Regions from separate parts of the Sphingosinicella xenopeptidilytica genome, predicted to be linked through region 4. Evidence: predicted binding sites of a transcription regulator. Region 4 holds the regulator's gene; each other region holds the start of a gene.
What was found. The regulator LexA, encoded in region 4, represses DNA repair genes until DNA is damaged. The targets are predictions, from matches to a motif close to GTTCCNCNCTTGTTCT.
Positions count from the first base shown of each region.

Region 1 (4,067 bases), on a different contig from region 4:
GGCTCGGGATCGGCTTCAAGCGCGCGCAGACGCTGCGAGATCGGGTCGATGAAGCGGATCGTCATGCGGCCGGAGAGGTGTACCGTGCGCCCTTCGTCCGTCTCGCTCTCGCTGATCCGGCCCTCCGCGGGGGCCTCCGCCTCAGCCATAGTGCGCAAGTCTCAGGCCGGGCCGGTCCCAGCGCGTTTTCGCGAGCCGGCCGGTGGAGGACAGCGTCACCCACGCATCCTGCATGTCCGCGCCGCCGAAGCAGATGTTGGTGGAAAGCAGGTCGGGGAAGTCCCGCCAAGTCTGCGCGCCCGTGGCGGGATCGACGGAGGTGATGCCGGGCTGCGCGACGAGCGTCGCCACGCAGATGTTGCCGTCGGCGTCGATCGCCAGCGAATCGAGGAGGGTGTGCCCACCGAACGCCGTTACGACCCGTCCCGGCAGCGCGTCGAGCGGCGAGGGCGCGACCTCGCCGGGGCCGGTGATGTCGAAGGCAAGCACGGTCCGCTCCATGGTGAGCGCCGTATACACGGTGCGTCCATCGGGCGAGAGACCGACGCCGTTCATGTTCGGGCCGTAGACGGCGCAGCGGATGCGGGAGCCGTCGGCCTTCGCATAGTAGAGCCCGCCGTGGTCGGTGGCGTGCTCGCGAATCTTGCCGAGGTCGGTGAACCAGAAACCGCCATCCGCGTCGAACACGATATCGTTCGGGCCGGAGAGGGCGCGGCCGTCGCACTCGGCATAGAGCCGCTCGACCTTTCCGGTCGAAAGGTCGATCCGCTCGATGCGTCCGGTCGTGTAATCGGCGGCGATGTGGCCGGGGATCAGCAGCCCGTCCTGGCGCATCCACTCGAAGCCGCCGTTGTTGCACACGTAGAGCGCGCCGTCCGGGCCGATTGCGGCACCGTTGGGTCCGCCGCCCGGCGTGGCGATCACCTCGGTGCGGCCGTCCGGCAGCACGCGCGTGATGCGGCCCGCCGCGATCTCGACGACGATAACGCTGCCGTCCTGCATCCACACCGGCCCTTCGGGAAACTCTAGGCCCTCGGCGACGATTTCGACTGCGCTCATTCCGCTCCGTCCTCCCGCTGCATCCTGTCCGCCAAAGCGCTTTCGATGCAAGGTCTTTGCGTCCGGGGAGCAATTGCGCTAGCAATGCAGTTCCCTATCTGTTCACGTCCGAAGGCGCGCCGCATGACCCCTCTCGCCCTGATTGTCAGCCTTGCGATGCTGGCCGTCGGCTGCGGCCTCGGCTGGCTGCTCTGGGCGCGCGACAAGGCGGCGCTGCGCACCGAACGCGATTCGCTGCGCGCCGAGCGGGACGGGCTGGCGGATGCGGTGGCAGCGCTGCGCACCGACAAGGCGCTCGCCGAGCAGCGCGCGGCGGCCGTGGACGGGCTAACGGCCGAGATTGCTGAACTCAGGAAAGACAGTGTCGCGCTCGCCGAGCTGAAAAGCCGCGCCGACGAACGCGAGCGGGCCTTCGCCGAACGCGAAGCGGACCTGCAGCAGCGCTTCGACACGCTCGCCAGCGCATCGCTTTCGAAGAGTCACGAGACGTTCGTGAAGCTTGCCGAGGAGACGCTGAAGCGGCACCGCGAGGCGGCCGGAGAGGGGCTTCAGAAGAACCGCGCCGAGATGGACAAGCTCATTCAGCCGATGCGCGACACGCTGGCGAAGTACGAGCAGAAGCTCGGCCAGATCGAAGAGGCGCGGGCGACCGCCTACGGCGCCATCCACAATGCGATCGCCGAGGTGAAGCAGGGACAGGAACGCGTTTCGGGTGAGGCGGCGAAGCTCGTCAATGCGCTCCGCAGCGCGCCCAAGGCGCGTGGGCGCTGGGGCGAACATCAGCTGCGCCGTGTGCTCGAAATGGCCGGCCTGTCGCCGCACGTCGATTTTGCCGAGGAGGTTTCGGTGGAAACGGAAGACGGACGTCAGCGCCCCGATGCCGTGGTGCATCTGCCCGGCGAGCGCGTGCTGGTGATCGACGCCAAGTGCTCGCTCAATTCCTATCAGGACGCGCTCGACGCGCCGGACGAGGACGCGCGGCGCGCGCATCTTCTCGCGCACGCCCGCAACCTGCGCGTCCATGTCGATGCACTGGGGAAGAAGAGCTATTCCGAGCAGTTCGGCGACACGCTCGATTTCGTCATCATGTTCGTGCCGGGGGAGAACTTCCTCGCCGCCGCGCTGGAGGCGGATCAGGAGCTGTTCGAAACAGCGTTCCAGCGCCGCGTGCTGCTCGCCTCGCCCACCAACCTCATCGCGATTGCGCGCACCGTGGCGATGGTGTGGCAGCAGGAGCGGGCAAGCGCCGACGCGCGCGCCATCGCCGAGCTCGGCAAGCAGCTCTACGACCGGCTGGCGACGATGGGCGAGCATGTCGCGAAGGTCGGCCGGAATCTCGAAGCGGCGAATACGGCGTACAACAAGATGGTCGGCAGCCTAGAAAGCCAGGTGATGACCTCGGCGCATCGGCTGCGCGAGCATGCCATCGCCGCACCGTCCAAAACCGTGGAGGAACTGCCGCGCGTCACCGGCGAGCCGCGGCCGCTTACCAAGCTCGCGGCGGAGTGATCATCGCCGCCGCTGGTTCAGCACTTCGTAGAGCATCACCGCGCAGCTGACGGCGACGTTCAGCGAATCAGCCTTGCCGCGCATCGGGATCTTCACCAGCACGTCACAGGCGGCTTCGTAGCCCTCCGGCAGGCCGTGCTGCTCGTTGCCCATCAGGATGAAGGTCGGCGCTTCGTAGCGGACGTCCTGATAGTCGTGGTCCGTGCGCAGGCTGGTGCCGACGAGCATAGCGGGGCCGGAGCGCAGCCATTCGAAGAACGCCGTGCCGGTCGTCTGCACGATCGGCTGCGTGAACAGCGCTCCCATCGAGGCGCGCACGGCCTCGACGGACCATGGGTCGCAGCTCTGGTCGAGCAGGATCAGCCCGCCCGCGCCCACCGCATCGTTCGTGCGCAGGATCGTGCCGAGGTTGCCGGGGTCTTTCAGCGACTGGCACACGGTCCAGACGTCTGAGGAATTCCGGTCGAGGTCTTCTAGTCGCGCCTCGGGGATCGGAAACACGCCGACGAGCGCCTGCGGATTGTCCTTGCCGGTGATCTTGTGAAGGATCTCGCGCGGCACCTCGATCGCCTCGCCGCCCGCCGTCTCGCACTGGGCGATGAGCCGCCGGAGCAGCGCGTGCTCCGCGAGGTCCTCCGCGAAAACGAGCGTTTCGGCGATGCGCCCCGCCTCCGCCGCCTCGGCGACGATCCGCATTCCCTCCGCCATGAAGCGGTTCTCTATGCGGCGGAATTTCTTCTGTTCCAGCGACCGGATGCGTTTGATCGTCTCGTTGGAAAAGCTGGTGATGCGGCGGGTCATTATTCCTCGCCGAAGCGGTCCTCGACGAGGCCGACGAGCGCGGCGAGCGCGGCGTCCGCGTCGGTGCCGCTCGCGATGATCTCGATCTCGTCGCCGGGGCTCGCGGCCAGCATCATCAGGCCCATGATCGAGGTGCCGGTGACGCGCTGGCCATCCTTTTCCACCGTGACCGTGGCGGTGAACTCCGAGGTCAGCGTCACGAACTTGGCGCTGGCGCGCGCATGGAGACCGCGTTTGTTGCGAATGAGCACGCGCTGGCGGACGGCGACCTCGTCGCCGAGCGGAACGCCGTCCGTATCGTCGCTCAGGCGACCTCTCCCAGAATCTTCGATGCGACCGAGATGTATTTGCGGCCCGCTTCCTGCGCCGCCACCACCGCCTCGGCGAGCTTCATTTCACCGCGCACGCTGGCGAGGCGGATCAGCATCGGCAGGTTGACCCCGGCGATGACCTCCACATGGCCGCCCGAAAGCAGCGAGATCGCAAGGTTGGATGGCGTCCCCCCGAACATGTCTGTGAGGATAACGACGCCGCGCCCGGTGTCCACCGTCTTCACCGCGCTCGCGATGTCGGCGCGGCGCACCTCCATGTCGTCATCTGCATCGATGCAGATCGAGGCGACGTTCTTCTGGGGGCCGACCACGTGTTCCATGGCCGCGACGAACTCAGCCGCAAGCCGCCCGTGCGTCACCAGCACA
Region 1 is NZ_JBHTIK010000007.1:61,170-65,236, forward strand. It holds gene ACFQ00_RS12440 (ABC transporter permease) at 1-149, opposite strand, end outside; gene ACFQ00_RS12445 (SMP-30/gluconolactonase/LRE family protein) at 142-1,059, opposite strand; gene rmuC (DNA recombination protein RmuC) at 1,183-2,568, shown strand; gene ACFQ00_RS12455 (TrmH family RNA methyltransferase) at 2,569-3,369, opposite strand; gene ACFQ00_RS12460 (HPr family phosphocarrier protein) at 3,369-3,620, opposite strand; gene ACFQ00_RS12465 (PTS sugar transporter subunit IIA) at 3,674-4,067, opposite strand, start outside.
Region 1: rmuC (DNA recombination protein RmuC) is a predicted target of LexA. The motif match lies at 1,149-1,164, and genes of this name have one in related genera.

Region 2 (4,067 bases), 580 kb from region 4:
AGGGTTGCTCTGGCATGGCGCAGTGCCGAAAGGCGACATGCTGATGTCCACGCTGGCCATCATCCCCGCGCTGCTTGGCATGGCCGCGGGTCAGCTCATCCGCGCCCGGATCAGCCCGCCTGTCTTCCGCCGCGTCTTCCTCGTGGGTCTTTTGTTGCTCGGCCTCGAAATGGCGCTGCGCGTCGTCCGTTAAAGTACGAAGGCAAGCGAAGCACCCCATCCTGCGGGCGTCACCCAATCGTTACCCCCTCGTCATCCCCCCGACGCACCCGATGGTTAACAAAGACCCATCGACAACCGCCGACCGCCCTCCGGCGCGTCGGCCGCAACGGGGACATTTGCGATGCGTCACTTCCTTTCCGCCGCCGCGATGGCGATGCTCGTTTCCACCGGCGCGCAGGCCGGTCTCGTCAAGGTCAGCTTCACGGGCACCAACTCCAGCCCCGCCGCGCCCAACGTGTTCGGCACCGCCGTACCGACGATCAGCGGCTACGTGATCTACGACGACGAGACCGCCGGCACGCCCTTCGTCGTCAACGCGACGCGCTCGGCCTACAATTACGCGGGCGCCATCAAGGAGATCGGCTTCGATCTCGGCAGCGGCATCGGCGGCACCGCGAACGGCAACCTCGGCTCGATGCAGGTCTCCGATCAGTTCACCGTCGGGCAGGATCGCCTGTCGTTCAACAACATCTTCCTCACGCCGGCCCAGACGACGGGCGAGCCCGCCGGCACCGTCCAGTTCCAGGTGACGATCGGCCTGTCCGGCCCCTTCTCCGCGCTCTCGACCTCGGACCTGCCCGGCGTGTTCGATCCGGCGATCTTCACCGGCCAGAAAAACTTCTCGCTGTTCGTCAATCGCGGCACGGGCGCGCCGCCCGCGGGCGCCGTCAGCTTCAACTTCAACTTCGACAGCCTCACAGTGACACCATACGGCACCGAGGTTCCCGAGCCCGCCACGCTGGCACTGTTCGGCCTCGGCGCGGCCGCCGTCGGCCTGCGCCGCCGCAAATCCGCCTGACCTGTTGCCCGAAACGGCGGATCGGCGCCCGAGCCCGGTCCGCCGTCTGGCGTCCTTGCCAAGCGCGCCTGCTGCCCCCATCTGCTGTCTTCCCCCGGCGCCGTTTTGCGGCTAGTGTCCGACCGGAACAAACAGGAAACGACAGCCCTCCTTATGCTGACCCACATTTCGATCCGCGGCGCGCGTGAGCACAACCTCAAGAACATCAGCCTCGATATTCCGCGCGAAACGCTGACGGTGGTCACGGGCCTGTCCGGCTCCGGCAAGTCGTCCCTCGCCTTCGACACGATCTACGCGGAAGGCCAGCGCCGCTATGTCGAGTCGCTCTCCGCCTACGCGCGGCAGTTCCTCGAACTGATGCAGAAGCCCGACATCGATCATATCGACGGTCTCTCCCCCGCCATCTCCATCGAGCAGAAGACCACCTCGAAGAACCCGCGCTCCACGGTCGCCACCGTCACCGAGATCTACGACTACATGCGGCTCCTGTGGGCGCGCGTCGGCATCCCCTATTCGCCCGCCACCGGCGAACCGATCGCCGCGCAGCAGGTCAGCCAGATGGTCGACCGCGTGATGGCGATGCCCGAAGGCACGCGCCTCATGCTGCTCGCGCCCGTCGTGCGCGGACGCAAAGGTGAGTACCGCAAGGAAATCGCCGAGTGGCGGCGCACCGGCTTCCAGCGCGTCAAGATCGACGGCACCGTCTACCCCATTGAAGAGGCCCCCGCGCTCGACAAGAAATACAAGCACGACATCGACGTGGTCGTGGACCGCCTCGTCGTGAAGGCCGGCCTTGAAACCCGCCTCGCGGACAGTTTCGAAACCGCGCTCGGCCTCGCCGAAGGTCTTGCGGTGGTCGAGCTCGTCGATGCCAAGAAAGGCGGAGGCGAGCGCATCCTGTTCTCGCAGAAGTTCGCCTGCCCCGTCTCCGGCTTCACGATCCCGGAAATCGAGCCGCGCCTGTTCTCATTCAACTCGCCGCACGGCGCCTGCCCCGCCTGCGACGGCCTCGGCGAGCGGCTCTACTTCGATCCCGAACTCGTCGTCCCGAACCAGAACCTCAGCATCGAGCAGGGCGCGGTGGTGCCGTGGGCGAAGTCCAACCCGCCCTCACCTTATTATATGCAGGTGCTCCGCTCCGTCGCGCGCGCCTATGACTTCTCGCTGCGCACGCCGTGGAACGAGCTGCCCGAGGAAATCCAGGACGTCGTGCTGAACGGCACCGGCGGCGTTCCGATCACGCTCCGCTTCGAGGACGGCCGCAAGACCTACGAGGTCAAGAAGCCGTTCGAGGGCGTCGTCAACAATCTCGATCGCCGCTGGCGCGAGACGGACAGCCAGTGGATGCGCGACGAGCTTTCGCGCTTCCAGTCCGCCGCGCCCTGCGAAACCTGCAACGGCGCCCGCCTGAAGCCCGAAGCGCTCGCCGTGAAGATCGCCGGCGAGACGATCGCCGACGCCGTCCGACGCCCGGTCGGTGATGCCTTCCGCTGGGCGAAGGGCCTCCCCGCCCATCTCAATGATCAGCAGAAGCAGATCGCCGAACGCATCCTGAAAGAGATCGTCGAGCGCCTCGGCTTCCTCGACAACGTCGGCCTCGAATACCTCAATCTTGATCGCAAGTCGGGCACGCTCTCCGGCGGCGAGTCGCAGCGCATCCGCCTCGCGAGCCAGATCGGCAGCGGCCTTTCCGGCGTGCTCTACGTGCTCGACGAGCCCTCGATCGGCCTCCACCAGCGCGACAACGACCGCCTGCTCGAAACGCTGAAGCGCCTGCGCGATCTCGGCAACACCGTGCTCGTCGTCGAGCATGACGAAGACGCGATCCGCACTGCCGACCACGTCATCGACATGGGTCCCGGCGCGGGCGCGCACGGCGGGCAGGTCGTCGCGGAGGGCACGCTCGCCGACATCCTCGCCAACCCGAACAGCCTCACCGGCGATTATCTCTCCGGCCGCCGCGCCGTGCCGGTGCCGGAGGTGCGCCGCAAGGGCAACGGCAAAAAGCTCACCGTGAAGGGCGCGCGCGCGAACAACCTCAAGGACATCAACGTCTCGATCCCGCTCGGCACCTTCACCTGCATCACCGGCGTCTCGGGCTCGGGCAAATCGACCTTCACGATCGACACGCTCTACGCCGCCGCCGCGCGGGCGCTGAACGGCGCGCGCCTCGTCTCGGCGCAGGTTGATGACATCAAGGGCCTCGAACATCTCGACAAGGTCATCGACATCGACCAGTCGCCCATCGGCCGCACGCCGCGTTCGAACCCCGCCACGTACACGGGCGCCTTCACCAACATCCGCGACTGGTTCGCCGAACTCCCGGAATCGAAGGCGCGCGGCTACAAGCCCGGCCGGTTCAGCTTCAACGTCAAGGGCGGCCGCTGCGAGGCGTGCAAGGGCGACGGAATGCTCAAGATCGAGATGCACTTCCTGCCCGACGTCTACGTCACGTGCGACGTCTGCAAGGGCAAGCGCTACAACCGCGAAACGCTGGAGGTGAAGTTCAAGGGCAAGTCGATCGCCGACGTGCTCGACATGACGGTGGAGGACGCCGCCGAATTCTTCAAGGCCGTGCCGTCGATCCGCGACAAGATGAGTATGCTCGTCGAAGTCGGCCTCGGCTACATCCACGTCGGCCAGCAGGCGACGACGCTTTCGGGCGGCGAGGCGCAGCGCGTGAAGCTCGCGAAGGAACTCTCGCGCCGCTCCACGGGCAAGACGCTCTACATCCTCGACGAGCCGACGACCGGCCTCCATTTCGAGGACGTGCGCAAGCTTCTCGAGGTGCTGCACGCGCTCGTCGAGCAGGGCAACAGCATCGTCGTCATCGAGCACAACCTGGAGGTCATCAAGACCGCAGACTGGATTATCGACCTTGGCCCCGAAGGCGGCAACGCGGGCGGCAACGTGGTTGCCGAAGGCACCCCCGAAACCGTGTCGAAGGTCGCGGCCAGCTACACCGCCCGCTACCTGAAACCCCTGCTCGAAAAGAAACCCCTCGCGGCCCCGATGCAGATGCCGAAACCAAAGGCAAAGCGGAAGT
Region 2 is NZ_JBHTIK010000015.1:682,542-686,608, forward strand. It holds gene ACFQ00_RS19925 (sulfite exporter TauE/SafE family protein) at 1-193, shown strand, start outside; gene ACFQ00_RS19930 (PEP-CTERM sorting domain-containing protein) at 344-1,021, shown strand; gene uvrA (excinuclease ABC subunit UvrA) at 1,175-4,067, shown strand, end outside.
Region 2: uvrA (excinuclease ABC subunit UvrA) is a predicted target of LexA. The motif match lies at 1,146-1,161, and genes of this name have one in related genera.

Region 3 (4,067 bases), on a different contig from region 4:
GTAGCCCTCGCCACCACTCGTATCGCTGTAGTGCTGATCTTCGGGGGCGGTGCGCGGCCTGTCGTCGCCGAGCCCCAGCCCCTCCTGCCGGTCTTCGGCATAGTCGATGATCGCGCGGCTGGTGATGTCGAGCAGCGGCTCCGTTTTCGCGGCGAGCAGCCATTCCGGCAGCTTCTCGTTCCCGCCCCAGATGAGCGCGTGGCCGCGCGTGACGACGAGAAAGACGAGGCTGACGACGATGAGCCCCTTCACGGCGCCGAAGCCGAGCCCGAGCACGCGGTCGATCGGCCCGATGACCGAGCGCTTGGTGCGATCGCCGAGCAGCCGCCCGACGAGGCGGAAGATGAAGAAGGTGCCGAAGAAGATGACGAGGAAGGCGATCGCCGCCGCCGCGACCTCGCTGCCGACCATTCCCGCCGCGATCAGCTTGCCCGCCGGGTAGAAGAGCTTGAGCGCCACGACCGCCGCGACCCATGCGAGCAGCGTGAGAATCTCGGTGACGAAACCCCGGATCGCGCCGAGCGCGGCAAGCGCGCCCACGATGAGCAGAACGACGATGTCGAACCCGGTCATGTCCATATTTCGCGGCCCTAATCGGAGCCGCAGAGGTGGTCAACAAGCCCCGACAAATGTTTGAAGCCTGTGGCTTTCATACCATTGGGCACGCCGTCTCCCTTTGCGGTCGCGCCGCCCGGCAGGAAGGCGCGCTCGAAGCCGAGCTTCTGCGCTTCCTTGAGCCGGAGCCCGAGGTGCGGCGCGGCGCGAACCTCGCCCGAAAGCGCGATTTCGCCGAGCGCCACCGTATCGAGCCGGATCGGCCGCTCCGCCATTGCCGAGGCGAGCGCGGCGGCAACGGCAAGGTCCGCCGCCGGGTCCGACACACGCAGGCCTCCCGCGATGTTGAGATAAACCTCGCACGTCGAGAAATTGAGCCCGCAGCGCGCCTCCAGCACCGCAAGGATCATCGCGAGCCGCCCCGAATCCCAGCCGACCACCGCGCGGCGCGGCGTCGCGCCCGAAGGCAGGCGCACGACGAGCGCCTGCACCTCCACCATCACCGGCCGCGTGCCCTCGATCGCGGGGAACACCACCGATCCCGGCACCGGCGCCTCGCGCTGCGTGAGGAACAGCGACGACGGGTTCGAGACCTCTTCGAGGCCGAGCGCGCCCATCGCGAACACACCGATCTCGTCGGTGCCGCCGAAGCGGTTCTTCACGGCGCGGAGGATGCGGTACTGGTGCGAGCGCTCGCCTTCGAAATAGAGCACGGTATCGACCATGTGTTCGAGCACGCGCGGCCCCGCGATCTGCCCGTCCTTCGTCACATGCCCGACAAGCACCACCGCCGCGCCTTCGGACTTCGCATAGCGGATCAGCTCCTGCGCGGCGGCGCGCACCTGGCTCACCGTGCCCGGCGCGCCCTCCAGCATGTCCGAATGCATGGTCTGGATCGAATCGATGATGAGGAGATCGGGCGCGGTCCGCTCCGCGAGCGTGGTCAATATATCGCGCACCGAGGTAACGCTGGCGAGCGCCACGTCGGCCTTGCCGAGCCCCAGCCGCTGCGCGCGCAGCCGCACCTGATCCGCCGCCTCCTCGCCCGAGAGGTACACGATGCGCCGCCCCGCCATCGCCATCTTGCCCGCCACCTGCAAAAGCAGCGTCGATTTGCCGATGCCCGGATCGCCGCCGATCAGGATCGCGCTGCCCGGCACCACGCCGCCGCCGAGCGTGCGGTCGAGTTCCGCGATACCCGTCGGCAGCCTCGGCGGCAGCGGCGTATCCTCATCCAGCGATTGCAGGCGAAACGCCGCACCGCCGCGCGAAAGCGATTGCTTCGCCGAGAACGGCGTCACCACCGCGCCCGCATCCTCGACGATACTGTTCCACTCCTTGCACTCGCCGCACTGCCCCGCCCAGCGCGGGCTCACCGCGCCGCACGCCTGACAGACAAACTGGGTTTTCAGCCGCGCCATTCAACACCCAAGATCAAGAACATAAAAAGAACATATCGATCGCCCACACGAAACACAACTCCCTCTCCCCGCCGGGGAGAGGGTTGGGGAGAGGGGATACCCGGCACCCCCAACAGGCATTTGCGCATCCCGCCTGCCCCCGCTATCCGTCCTCACACATGATCCCGCCGTCTCCTCTCCGCCTCCGCATCGACCTCGACGCACTTGCCGCCAACTGGAGGCAACTCCGCGCGCTCGCGGGCGTGGATACGGGCGCCGCCGTAAAGGCGAACGGCTACGGCCTCGGCGCGAAGGCCGTGACGGACCGGCTTTATGTCGAAGGCTGCCGGACGGTCTATGTCTCCAACTGGCAGGAGGCCGCGGCGCTTGCGGGACGCGCGCCCGACCTGCGCGTGAAGGTGCTGCACGGCATCGATGCCGCCGATCTCCCCGCCGCGCTCTCCATCGACGCGGACCCCGTGCTCGGCAGCCCGGAGCAGGTGGCGCTGTGGCGCGCGCACGGCCAGGGTCGGCGCTGCGACATCATGGTGGACACCGGCATGAACCGCCTCGGCTTCGATTGGCGCGGCTTCTGCACCGAAATGTTCGCGGGGATGGATGTGGACACTGTTCACTCACACCTCGCCTGCGCCGACACGCCGGAGCATCCGCTGAACGGGCTGCAGCGCGATCGCTTTGAAGAGGTGGTCGTAGCGCTCGGCATACGCGGCGCGCTTGCGAACACCGCGGGCATCTTCCTTGGGCTCGACTACGCCTTCGGCCATGTGCGCCCCGGCATCGGGCTTTATGGCGGCAGCGCGGGGTTGCACCAGGTCGTGTTTCCCACCGCGCGCGTCATCCAGTGCCGCGACGTGCCCGCCGGGGACGCCGCAGGCTACGGCGCGACGTGGACAGCGCCGCGCGACAGCCGCCTCGCCGTGCTCAACCTGGGCTATGCGGACGGGTATCTGAGGGGCTTTTCCAACACAGGTGCGGCCCTTGTCGGCGGCAAGCGGGCGCCGGTCGTGGGGCGCGTGTCGATGGACATGATCATCATCGACATCACGGACACCCATGCGGTCGCACCCGGAGACTGGGTGGACATCCCCTACAACCTCGCCGAAGCCGCCGCGCAGTCCGGGATTTCCGAGTATGAGTTGCTGACTGGGCTCGGCGCCCGCTATGAGCGCGTCTACACATGAACGCACTCGTCAACTTCTTCGCCCGCCCGGGCCGCGCCACGCTCGGCGCACTCGCCAGCATCGGGCGGGTCGCGCTGTTCACGCTGCGCGCACTCGGCGCCGCCGTACGTCCGCCTTATTATTTCGGCCGCCTCATCGAGCAGATGCTGATCATCGGCTGGTTCTCGCTGCCGGTCGTCGGCCTCACCGCCGTTTTCACCGGTGCGGCGCTCGCGCAGCAGATTTTCGTCGGCGGCAGCCGCTTCAACGCGGAAAGCACGGTGCCCGCCGTCACCGTCATCGCCATCGTGCGCGAACTCGGCCCGGTGCTCGGCGGGCTGATGGTGGCGGGGCGCGTCTCCTCCGCGATGGCGGCCGAACTCGGCACGATGCGCGTCACCGAGCAGATCGATGCGCTTACGACGCTGCGCACCGATCCGTTCCAGTATCTGATCGCACCGCGGCTCATTGCCGCCGTGATCGTGCTGCCGCTCCTCGTGCTCGTCTCGAACGCGCTCGGCGTGATGGGCGGCTTCCTGATCGGCACGCAGCGCCTCGGCTTCAACGTCACCTCCTACCTCGCCACGACGCGCCAGTATCTCGAGTGGGACGACGTCTCGTCGAGCCTCGTGAAGGCGGCGGTGTTCGGCTTCATCATCGCGATGATGGGCTGCTACCACGGCTTCCGCAGCATGGGCGGCGCGGCGGGCGTCGGCCGCTCGACGACGAACGCGGTGGTCAGTGCGTTCGTGCTCATCCTGCTCGCGAACCTCATCATCACCGTGCTGGTGTTCGGCACATGAAGGGCGGCAGCATTGAACTCATCGGGGTCCGCAAGGCGTTCGGGCCGAAGGTCGTGCTCGATCACATCGACCTGAAGGTGGAGCCGGGCGAATCGCTCGTCGTCATCGGCGGTTCGGGCACCGGCAAA
Region 3 is NZ_JBHTIK010000002.1:309,372-313,438, reverse strand. It holds gene ACFQ00_RS04375 (CvpA family protein) at 1-573, opposite strand, end outside; gene radA (DNA repair protein RadA) at 591-1,976, opposite strand; gene alr (alanine racemase) at 2,135-3,157, shown strand; gene ACFQ00_RS04360 (MlaE family ABC transporter permease) at 3,154-3,939, shown strand; gene ACFQ00_RS04355 (ABC transporter ATP-binding protein) at 3,936-4,067, shown strand, end outside.
Region 3: radA (DNA repair protein RadA) is a predicted target of LexA. The motif match lies at 1,993-2,008, and genes of this name have one in related genera.

Region 4 (4,067 bases):
GCAAGCACCTCGCCGTGATACGGGATGGAAAGGTCGCGCTCCTGCGCACACGCGCCGGAGATTACGTGCGCTCGATGTGGGCGGACGCGGCGGGAGAAGCCGCGAGCAGCAATCTCGAAACACTGCCGGACGCGCGCTGCACGACCGATGCCTGCACCGCCCGTGTCATGGCGGGCGACCGTGCATGGACGCTGCTCGCCACGCGTTCCGGCCTTCTCATCGATCGCGCCGCATTCGAACCCGCCTGTGCCGCCGCCGACATCGTCGTCAGCGACCGCCGCCTGCCATATTGGTGTGCGCCGCGCTGGCTGAAGCTCGACCGCGCAAAGCTCGCAGAAACCGGCGCGCTGTCGATCTGGCTCGAAGGGCCGCGTATCCGCAGTGTCGCCGCGGAGGACGGTGCGCATCCCTGGGCGCGGCACAGCCTGGCGCCGGAAAGCAGGAGCATGTTGCGCCACGTGCCAATATAGGATACCCCCCTATGGTATGGCACATCTTCAGGAAACCGAACGCAAGGATCGCCTTGTTGCCCGTATCCGCCGCATCGCCGGTCAGGTCGCTGCAATCGAGCGGGCGATCACCAGCGAAGCGCCGTGCAGCGAAACGCTGCATCTCGCCGCCGCCGTACGCGGCGCCGTGGCTGGGCTCATGGATGAACTCGTTGAGGATCACCTGCGCGCGCACGTCGCCGCGCCGGGGCTGAGCGATGCCGAACGCACGGCGGGGGCGGACGAACTCGCCACAGTGCTCAAACGGCACATGCGCTGAGCAGGAGGCGGAATTGAACGGTTTTCACGGTGCGGCCGATGGCAGCCATTCCCATGATTTTCTGGGCGCGGGCCATGACGCGAACGCGCGGCGAACGCGCTGGGTGGTGCTGCTGACGGCACTGATGATGGTCGGCGAGATCATCGCCGGCTATGCGACGGGTTCGATGGCGCTGCTCGCGGACGGGTTCCACATGGCGACGCACGCAGGCGCGCTCGGCATCGCCGCCGTTGCCTATGCGTACGCGCGACGCAATGTCGGTAATCCCCGCTATTCGTTCGGCACCGGCAAGGTCGGCGACCTCGCGGGCTTCGCCTCGGCACTGGTGCTGGGGGTGATCGCGCTCGGCATCGCAGTCGAGTCTGCGCTCCGGCTCGCCAGCCCGGTCACGGTCGCGTTCGGGGATGCGACACTCGTTGCCGTCATCGGTCTTGCCGTCAACCTCGTCAGTGCGGCGCTGCTGTCGGGTGGCCACCATCATGGACACGGGCATGGCCATGACCATGACCATGACCATCATCATGATCATCACGGCCATCACCACGACGATAACAATCTGCGCGCCGCCTATCTGCACGTGCTTGCCGATGCGCTGACGTCGGTGCTTGCAATCGCTGCGCTGCTTGCGGGCCGATACGGCGGCTGGGTCTGGCTCGATCCGGCCATGGGCATCGTGGGCGCCATCGTCATCGCGCGCTGGTCATGGTCGTTGATGCGCGACACCTCAGCGGTGCTGCTCGATGCCGCCGATCCGCATCTCGTCGCGGAAATCCGCGAATGCGTGGAAACGGGGGATGCCCGCATCCGCGATCTTCACGTCTGGCAGGTCGGCCCCGGTGTTCACGCCGCGATCGTTTCCGTAACTGGCATCCCGGCCGAAACCGCCCGCGAGCGCCTGCACCCGGTGCACGAACTCGCGCACCTCACGGTCGAGGCGCGGTAAACCTCAGTTGTATCGGCGCAGCAGCCCTACGAGTTTGCCCTGCACGCGTACGCGGTTCGGCGCATAGCGCTGCGCGGTGTAGGCGCTGTTCGCGGGGTCGAGGCGGATTTCGCCCTTGTCGCGGCGGAGGTACTTGAGCGTCGCCTCGTCTTCATCGACCAGCGCCACGACGATCTCGCCGTCGCGTGCCGTGTCGCATTTCTGGACGAGCGCATAATCGCCGTCGAGGATGCCCGCCTCGATCATGGAGTCGCCGGAAACCTCCAGCGCGAAATGATCGCCCGCACCGCCGAGGAGCGCGGCGGGCACGGAAAGCGTACGATCGCTTTGCAGCGCTTCGATCGGCATACCCGCGGCGATTTTTCCATGCAGCGGAAGCTCGATGACGTCATCGTTCGCCGCCGCGATGATCGGCGTCTGCCGGGCAGGGGCCTTCGCCGTCGTGCCGGTTTCGGGGAGGCGCAGCACTTCGAGTGCGCGTGCGCGGTTCGCCAGGCGTCGGATGAACTGCCGCTCCTCGAGCGCGTTCACCAGCCGGTGCACGCCGGACTTCGACTTGAGGTCGAGCGCTTCCTTCATTTCCTCGAATGAGGGTGAGACACCGCCGGCCTGCAGCCGATCGTTGATGAACATCAGCAGTTCGTGTTGCTTGCGTGTCAGCATGTCCGGTCCGCCCTTCCGTGTTTCGCGACTCGTTCCACAAGATGTTCCGCTTTTCGTGAACGAATGGAGAACATTTAGGGGGTGACGAAAATCCTGTCAAGCGCGAGCACGGGAACATCAGCCCCTGCTGCCGTTGCGGGAGCGCCCACGGGGCGGATGATGAGCGCGTTCGCACCGGCGAGCACGCCCAGCATGGAGGAATCCTGCGCATCGAACGCGCGCACGCCGTCCGCCGTCAGCCGCGCGCGCAGGTGATCGCGGCGGTTGCCGTTCGCGGGCAGGGGGGCGAGCAGCCGCGCCGTAATCGTCGGGTCGGTGTTCGTGCGTCCCGCCATGCGCGCGAGCATCGGCAGCGCGAACAGCACGGCGCAGACGAGGGCGGAGACCGGGTTTCCCGGCAGCCCGAGCACGCGCGCACGCCCAAGCGACCCGGCGATCAGCGGCTTGCCCGGCTTGATCGCGACTTTCCAGAAATCGAGCGCCGCGCCAGCGTCTTGCAGAGCCGCCTGCACCAGATCGTGGTCGCCGACCGAGGCGCCGCCAATGGTGACGACGAGGTCGGCATCGCTTGCGGCCTTCAGCCCCTTGCCGATGGCGTCAAGATTGTCGGGGAAGATGCCGAGGTCGCAGGCTTCCGCGCCCGCGGCGCGAAACAACGCCGCAAGCATCACGCCGTTCGAGCTGACGATCTGGTCCGCTTGCGGTGTCTCGCCGGGCGGCACCAACTCGTCTCCTGTGGCGATGACCGCGACGCGCGGGCGCCGTACCGCAAGGCTGCCGTGCCCGGATGCGGCGGCAAGACCGAGATGCTGCGGGCTAAGCCGCGTTCCCGCCGCGATCAGCCGTTCGCCCGCGCTGAAATCCTTGCCCGCCTTGCGGACGTGCGCGCCCGTGTGTGGCGGGCCTTCGCCCGTCAGTGTCAGCAGATCGCCTTCGCGGCACACCTCTTCCTGCACGATCACCGTGTCGGCGCCTTCGGGCAAGGGCGCGCCCGTGAAGATCCGGGCTGTTTCGCCCGCGCGAACCTTTCCGGCAAAGCCACGGCCTGCCGCGCTTTCACCGACGACACGCCAAGGTCCCGGCATATCGGCCCAGCGGACTGCGTAGCCGTCCATCGCGGAGGCCGGGAAGGGCGGCTGCGTCAACCGCGCGGCGAGGTCTCCGGCAAGCGTCAGGCTCGCAGCCTCGGCGAGCGGAAGGTCTACGGGAGGAACCGGCCCGCAGGCCGCGAGCAGCCGCGCTAGCGCTTCCTCGTAGCTCAGCATCCGCTGGGGGCGATCCAGTCGCCAGACTTGCCGCCGGTCTTCTTCAGCAGGCGCACGCCCGAGATGACCATCGCCTTGTCCACGGCTTTCACCATGTCGTAGATCGTCAGCAGCGCAACGGAAGCCGCTGTCATCGCTTCCATTTCAACGCCCGTGCCCCACGTCGTCGAGGCTGTCGCCTCCACGCGCACACCGTCGTCCTCCAGCCCAAAATCCACAGCGACGCTGGTGAGCGGCAGCGGGTGGCAGAGCGGAATGAGGTCGGCGGTCTTTTTCGCGGCCGTTATGCCCGCGATGCGCGCCACGGCGAGCACGTCGCCCTTCGCCGCGCTGGCGTCGCGGACGGCCGTGAGCGCCTCGGCGGACATGGTGATGCGGCCTTCGGCGATCGCTGTGCGCGCCGTCACCGCCTTGCCCGAGATATCGAC
Region 4 is NZ_JBHTIK010000015.1:106,266-110,332, forward strand. It holds gene ACFQ00_RS17270 (ComEC/Rec2 family competence protein) at 1-470, shown strand, start outside; gene ACFQ00_RS17275 (metal/formaldehyde-sensitive transcriptional repressor) at 487-768, shown strand; gene dmeF (CDF family Co(II)/Ni(II) efflux transporter DmeF) at 782-1,711, shown strand; gene lexA (transcriptional repressor LexA) at 1,715-2,374, opposite strand; gene ACFQ00_RS17290 (molybdopterin molybdotransferase MoeA) at 2,449-3,639, opposite strand; gene moaC (cyclic pyranopterin monophosphate synthase MoaC) at 3,633-4,067, opposite strand, start outside.